Regions from separate parts of the Enterobacter cloacae complex sp. HYC003_NIDB genome, predicted to be linked through region 1. Evidence: predicted binding sites of a transcription regulator. Region 1 holds the regulator's gene; the other holds the start of a gene.
What was found. Region 1 encodes LexA, which represses DNA repair genes until DNA is damaged. Its sites were predicted from a motif close to TNCTGTATGTACATACAGNA; they were not measured.
Positions count from the first base shown of each region.

Region 2: sulA (SOS-induced cell division inhibitor SulA) is a predicted target of LexA. The motif match lies at 1,686-1,705, and genes of this name have one in related genera.

Region 1 is NZ_CP114220.1:4,515,917-4,519,812, forward strand. Features, by position in the region: gene zur (zinc uptake transcriptional repressor Zur) at 1-178, shown strand, start outside; gene O1722_RS21640 (CsbD family protein) at 226-435, opposite strand; gene dinF (MATE family efflux transporter DinF) at 555-1,892, opposite strand; gene lexA (transcriptional repressor LexA) at 1,956-2,564, opposite strand; gene O1722_RS21655 (diacylglycerol kinase) at 2,673-3,041, opposite strand; gene plsB (glycerol-3-phosphate 1-O-acyltransferase PlsB) at 3,196-3,896, shown strand, end outside.
Region 2 is NZ_CP114220.1:3,114,224-3,118,119, forward strand. Features, by position in the region: gene yccS (YccS family putative transporter) at 1-926, shown strand, start outside; gene O1722_RS14970 (TfoX/Sxy family DNA transformation protein) at 883-1,509, opposite strand; gene sulA (SOS-induced cell division inhibitor SulA) at 1,726-2,235, shown strand; gene ompA (porin OmpA) at 2,592-3,644, shown strand; gene matP (macrodomain Ter protein MatP) at 3,710-3,896, opposite strand, start outside.

The sequences.
Region 1 (3,896 bases):
TGCGGAAGGTGTGGAAGATATTATGCATACGCTGGCAGCCAGAATGGGCTTTGCGCTGCGCCATAACGTGATTGAAGCCCACGGCTTATGTTCTGCCTGCGTGGAGGTGGAGTCATGCCGCCATCAGGATGCCTGTCAGCACGATCACTCTATCCTGGTGAAGAAAAAGCCGCGTTAAAGCCAAAGAAAAAGGCGGCTCAGGGCCGCCCTTGGGGATAGTGCCGGTTACCAGCGGTAGTCGTTACGGGTTTCCCAGTCTTTGACTTCGTTTTCCGCCTGATCTTTTTCGTAACCGTAGCGCTCCTGGATTTTACCTACCAGCTGATCGCGCTTACCTTCAATGACGGTCATATCGTCATCTGTCAGCTTACCCCACTGTTCTTTCGCTTTACCTTTGAATTGCTTCCAGTTGCCGCCGATTTCGTCTTTATTCATAATCGTGTCCTCGTGTTAAGCGTCTATGAGTATCGTCCGCTTCGTTCTTTTCTGCTGGACGTGATTATTATTGTAGTTAAGGATTCGGCAGTTGTTTTTATATTCGGAATCTTTAACCGTTACGATATATCGTGCGGGGCTGGAAACCAGGTATTGTTTCGCCAGTGACGATGCCAGATAACGGCCAGCGAAAGGCCACGCAGTGAGAGAAACACCGCCAGCGCCAGCCACAGACCATGATTGCCGAGATACGGCAGGGTTAGCAGCGTCAGGCCGAACCCCGCCGCCGCGACGGCCATGCTGTTGCGCATCTCCGCCCCTCGCGTCGCACCAATAAACATGCCGTCCAGCAAATAGCACCACACGCCCACCACCGGTAATACTACCTGCCAGAAGATGTAGCGATCGGCCAGCTCACGTAGCGCGGGCAACGAGGTGAGTAGTGCGACAATATGCCCACCAAAACAGGCGTACACCAGAGCAAAGACCAGCGCTACCAGGCCCGCCTGACGACAGGCAGCACGCCAGACTTCACGTAACTGGCCGCTTTCACGGGCGCCATAGGCCTGCCCTGAATGCGCCTCCACGGCGTAAGCAAAACCATCCAGCGCGTAAGCGGTAAAGGTCAGTAATGTCATGAGCACTGCGTTGACGGCAACGATCTCAGGCCCAAGACGCGCACCAAAAACGGTTAATGCACCAAAGCAGAGTTGCAGCAGAAGCGAACGGAGCATGATGTCGCGATTAAGCGCCAGCAGCTTACGAATGTTGCCGCGCCAGGCCGATTTCAGCAGATCCAGGGTGATACCGCGCATCGCCAGCACGCGCCAGACCATCCCCAAACCGATCAGCAGCGTACCGTACTCGGCAATCGCCGTGGCCAGCGCCGCGCCCCGGACGTTCATGTGCAGCCCCATCACCAGCCAGAGATCGAGCACAATGTTAAGCAGGTTGCCCACCACCAGCAGGATCACCGGCGCGCGGGCGTACTGCACGCCCAGCAGCCAGCCCAGCAGGACCAGGTTTGCCAGTGAAGCGGGCGCGCTGAGCCAGCGAATTTCGAGGAACCGCCGGGCCTGTTCCAGTACGGCATCGCTGCCGCCTACAATATGGAGCGCAAGATCAATCAGCGGCGTACGCAACAGAATGATTAACGCGCCAGCACCGAATGCCAGAATGAGCGGCTGAACCAGCGCACGCGCCAGACGCAGGGGATCTTTTGCACCATACGCCTGGGCCGTCAGGCCTGTCGTACTCATGCGCAGAAAAAGCAGCAGCATAAAGAGGAAGCTGGTCGCCGTTGCGCCGATCGCGACGCCGCCAAGATAAATCGGCGAATCGAGATGCCCGATAACCGCCGTATCCACCAGCCCCAGCAGAGGAACGGTAATATTGGAAAAAATCATCGGTAGCGCAAGACGCCACAACGCCTTATCGGCAGAAGTTAGCAATGCCATGGAAATTACCGGAATCAGAAAACAGGCCAGGCTGTAGAGGAACTACAGCCTGTCAGGAAGAGATTACAGCCATTCACCGTTGCGGATAACGCCGACCGCCAGTCCTTCAATAGAGAAGCTCTGCTCGCGGAGATCCACCACAATCGGGGAGAATTCATTGTTTTCAGGCAGAAGCTGCACGGTATTGCCTTGTTTCTTAAGGCGCTTAACCGTCACTTCATCATCAATGCGCGCTACCACGACTTGCCCGTTACGCACATCCTGCGTTTTGTGTACCGCCAGCAGATCGCCATCCAGAATACCGATATCTTTCATGGACATTCCGCTAACGCGCAGCAGGAAATCGGCGCTCGGCTTGAACATGCCTGGGTCAACCTGATAGTGCCCTTCGATGTGCTGCTGCGCCAGCAGAGGTTCACCTGCGGCAACGCGGCCCACCAGTGGAATACCGCTCTCTTCTTCCACAAGCAGACGAATGCCGCGTGAGGCGCCGGAAACAATCTCAATCACGCCCTTACGCGCCAGCGCTTTAAGGTGCTCTTCGGCAGCATTAGGAGAACGGAAGCCCAGACGCTGCGCAATTTCTGCACGCGTGGGTGGCATACCCGTCTGGCCGATATGATCCCGAATGAGATCAAACACCTCTTGCTGCCTGGTCGTTAACGCTTTCATACCGCCCCCTGGGTGTATATACAGTTATGCTGTGAGTATATACAGTCAAAGGCGATTTTGGAACCAAAAACTGCACAAAAAACCAGGGACTTAATTATTCCTCGAGGCTCATCGGAAATGCGACCAAAGCAGCGTGACCCAGGTGATCGCCGCAGTGATAATCGCCAGCAGTACGGCAGCAGAACCCATGTCTTTCGCCCGGCCAGACAGTTCATGGAATTCCGACCCGATTCGGTCAACAACGGCCTCAATAGCGCTATTCAGAATTTCCACTATCATCACCAGAAGGACAGATCCGATGAGCAGTACGCGGGTGATAGCATCAACATCAAGGAAGCAGGCGATGACAACGGCAACGATTGCGGCAACCGCTTCCTGGCGGAAAGCGGCTTCATTAACCCATGCCGCGCGGAAACCTTTCCATGAATAACCGGCAGCTTTAATGATTCGAGTTAACCCAGTGGTATTATTGGCCATTAAAAGAACCTTTTATGATAAATAGCGTCTGTAACTAAAGCCGCAGCGCGTTTTGCTGCAACCTGAAGTATGACGGGTAACAACAGAAATTTTGCGCGCTTTCTGTTATCCTTGCGCCGCAATTGCATTATTAACCAGAGGCTTTACATCGTTTATGTCCGGCTGGCCACGAATTTACTACAAATTACTTAATTTACCATTAAGCGTCCTGGTAAAAAGTAAGTCTATCCCAGCAGAACCTGCGCTGGAATTAGGGCTCGATACGTCGCGCCCTATTATGTACGTTTTGCCTTATAACTCGAAGGCAGACCTGCTGACGCTTCGCGCTCAATGTCTGGCGCACGATTTACCTGACCCGCTTGAACCGCTGGAAGTCGACGGTACGCTGCTGCCGCGCTACGTGTTCATCCATGGCGGGCCGCGCGTGTTCACCTATTACACGCCGAAAGAAGAGTCCATTAAGCTGTTCCATGATTACCTCGATCTGCACCGCAGCAACCCCGATCTGGACGTGCAGATGGTGCCGGTGTCGGTGATGTTTGGCCGTCGTCCGGGGCGCGAAAAAGGGGAAGAGAACCCGCCGCTGCGTATGCTCAACGGCATTCAGAAGTTCTTCGCCGTCTCCTGGCTGGGACGCGACAGCTTTGTCCGCTTCTCACCTTCCGTTTCACTGCGCCGCATGGCGGATGAACACGGCACTGACAAAATCATTGCGCAAAAGCTGGCGCGCGTTGCGCGTATGCACTTTGCACGTCAGCGTCTGGCGGCCGTTGGACCACGTCTCCCGGCACGTCAGGATCTGTTCAACAAGCTGCTGGCTTCCAAAGCGATTGCCCGTGCCGTAGAAGACGAAGC
Region 2 (3,896 bases), 1.4 Mb from region 1:
TGCACCACGGTTACTGGATCCTGCTGACCAGCCTGTTTGTCTGCCAGCCGAACTATAACGCTACCCGCCATCGGCTCGCGCTGCGTATTGTCGGGACATTAGTCGGGGTCGCCATCGGGCTGCCGGTGCTCTACTTTGTGCCATCCGTAGAAGGGCAACTGATCCTGATTGTGATTACCGGTGTACTGTTTTTCGCCTTCCGCAATGTGCAGTACGCCCACGCCACGATGTTCATCACGCTGCTGGTGCTGCTCTGCTTCAATCTGCTGGGTGAAGGCTTTGAAGTGGCCCTTCCTCGCGTTATCGACACGCTAATCGGCTGCGCCATTGCCTGGGCGGCGGTGAGCTTTATCTGGCCGGACTGGCGTTTTCGTAACTTACCGCGCGTGTCCGACAGAGCGATGAACGCCAACTGCCGCTATCTGGATGCTATTCTTGAGCAATACCATCAGGGTCGCGATAACCGTCTGGCCTATCGGATTGCCCGTCGCGATGCGCATAACACGGACGCAGAGCTGGCTTCCGTTGTCTCGAATATGTCAACTGAGCCGCGCGCCACGGCAGAAATCCGGGAGACAGCCTTCCGCCTGCTGTGTCTGAACCACACGTTCACCAGCTATATCTCTACCCTTGGCGCCCACCGTGAGAAACTGACAAATCCGGGCATCCTGGCGCTGCTGGACGACGCCGTTTGCTACGTTGATGATGCGCTTCATCATCAACCTGCGGATGAGCCACGGGTTCACCAGGCACTGGATGAACTGGTGCAACGTATCGCACACCTTGATCCTGGCACCGACAACAAAGCTCCGCTGGTCCTACAGCAAATTGGCCTGCTTATCGCTTTGCTGCCGGAAATTTGTCGGCTGCGACAGAAGATCGCTACCTGGCGGAATGATGGCCCTGCGACTCAGGCAGCGCATTAAACCACTCCATAAGCTCCCGGCGAATATCCGCCGGGAGTGCCGCTTCATGTAACCCTTCGATGGCGCCTTCAAGCGCGAACAATACCCGGATACTCAGCGCTTTATTCTTAGAGCGCATTTTCAGCCAGCTCGTCTTCGCCCCCAACTGTCGTAGCGTCTCTTCATTGGTAATGCCCGCCTCCATAAGCAGGACCTCAATCTGAAAGGTCAGGTTCGGCAGATCCTTAAGCCGGTTACGCTGATGGCGCTGGTAGCGCTCTTTCCTGGCGGCATCGAGCGCAAACGAGGAGAGCTGAAGCAGCTTTTCCCTGTTTTGCCACAGACCTTCATCCACACGGTAGTAATTAAGCAGCACTGGCCGTCCTCGTTTCATCAGGGTCAGAAAAGAGGAGGCGTTTTTTACACAGTATTTTGCACTTTGCTCACAGGCGCGAAGGTACAGCTCGCCGTCAGACACCATCGCGAACACCGCTTCATCCACGGCCAGGGTATAACCGCCAAACAGGGCGCGATGATGAATTTCGCCCAGCGGAGAGAGGTATTCCTGAGATTGATAAATCCGATCATAAGATATCTTTTTCATGATAATTCCATTAAAATCATACAGTAAACACGATATTTCTTACTAACGGATCCGTTAGCAGGAAAATAGGCAACTTATTGCCGTTGGGCAAGATGATTTTTTCAGGTTCACCAGGAATGGATGAAATTTGCGAGTCGCTTTCCGAAAATGAGGTTGATCTTTATGCACACAGGGGTTACTGTATATCCATACAGTAACTACAGGGCTGGAATGAATATGTACACTTCAGGCTATGCAAATCACTTAACACCTTCCACTTCTGCCGCAGGCAATGCTGCGCAGAATTCTATCGGGCGTGTATCGACAGGGCTTATCAGTGAAGTGGTTTACCGTGAAGACCAGCCGCTGTTAACACAACTCTTACTCCTGCCGCTTTTGCAGCAGCTCGGGCAACAGTCTCGCTGGCAGCTCTGGCTGACGCCACAGCAAAAATTAAGTCGTGAATGGGTTCAGTCGGCTGGCCTGCCGTTAGCGAAGGTGATGCAGATTAATCAACTCTCCCCTTGCGATACGGTCGAGTCGATGGTCCGGGCATTACGTACCGGGAACTATAGCGTCGTGATTGGGTGGTTGCCTGAGGATCTGTCGCAAGAGGAACATTTGCGTCTGACTGAAGCGGCTGAAGAAGGTAACGCGATGGGTTTCATCATGCGGCCGGTTCGTGGAGATTCCTATCGCAGAGGACAACATCCCGGGCTAAAAATTCACTCAAATGTGTACCATTGAGTCATTTTAAGAGTTTTCCTGGAATTTTTTTCGACCGCAGTATGCAAAAAAAGTTCAACGCGCCAAAACTGCGGCAAGGCTTGTCTGACGCGGTTCTCGTTAATTTTACTGCACAAAATTCGTTCAAAAATTGTTAAATATTAGGTATACGGAACTTTTTTTTTCATATGCCTGACGGACTTCACACTTGTAAGTTTTCAGCTACGTTGTAGACTTTACATCGCCAGGGGTGCTCGGCCTAAGCCGAAGATATCGGTAGGTTTATATTTGACCACGCCCCCCGGTGAAGGATTTAACCGTGATTCCTCCGATGGAGATATTCATGGCAAATTTTGGATGATAACGAGGCGCAAAAAATGAAAAAGACAGCTATCGCGATTGCAGTGGCACTGGCTGGCTTCGCTACCGTAGCGCAGGCCGCTCCGAAAGATAATACCTGGTATGCAGGTGGTAAACTGGGCTGGTCTCAGTTCCATGACACCGGTTGGTACAACAGCAGCCTGAACAACGATGGCCCTACTCACGAGAGCCAGCTGGGTGCAGGTGCGTTCGGTGGCTATCAGGTTAACCCGTATGTTGGCTTTGAAATGGGTTACGACTGGTTAGGTCGTATGCCTTACAAAGGCGACAACGTAAATGGCGCTTTCAAAGCTCAAGGCGTACAGCTGACCGCTAAACTGGGTTACCCAGTAACTGACGATCTGGACGTGTACACCCGTCTGGGCGGCATGGTATGGCGTGCAGACTCCAGCAACAGCATCGCTGGTGACGACCACGACACTGGTGTTTCCCCAGTATTCGCTGGTGGCGTTGAGTGGGCAATGACCCGTGACATCGCTACCCGTCTGGAATACCAGTGGGTTAACAACATCGGTGACGGTGCTACCGTTGGCGTTCGTCCAGACAACGGCATGCTGAGCGTTGGTGTTTCTTACCGTTTCGGTCAGCAGGAAGATGCGCCAGTCGTAGCTCCAGCTCCGGCTCCAGCTCCAGAAGTACAGACCAAGCACTTCACTCTGAAGTCTGACGTTCTGTTCAACTTCAACAAAGCTACCCTGAAACCAGAAGGTCAGCAGGCACTGGATCAGCTGTACACCCAGCTGAGCAACCTGGATCCTAAAGACGGTTCTGTAGTGGTTCTGGGCTTCACCGACCGTATCGGTTCTGACGCTTACAACCAGGGTCTGTCTGAGAAACGTGCTCAGTCTGTAGTTGATTACCTGGTATCTAAAGGTATCCCAGCTAACAAGATCTCCCCACGTGGTATGGGCGAATCTAACCCAGTTACCGGTTCTACCTGTGACAACGTGAAACCACGCGCTGCACTGATCGACTGCCTGGCACCAGATCGTCGCGTAGAGATCGAAGTTAAAGGTATCAAAGACGTTGTAACTCAGCCTGCGGCATAAGTTATCGTCTTATAAAAAAACCCCGCGATGCGGGGTTTTTTATTATCTGAAGAAAAGTAAAAAGCTTATTTTTTACCTAACAGTGCCTGTAGATCGTTCTTCAGCGTCGACATCTGGCTGGCATACTTCTCTTTGTGCTCGGCATCTTCAATCAGCTGCACCACCGTTTCCGACAGGGTTTTTCCGCGCCGCTGCGCAAGCCCGGCCAGACGCTGCCAGACCATGAACTCCAGGTCGATGGATTTCTTACGG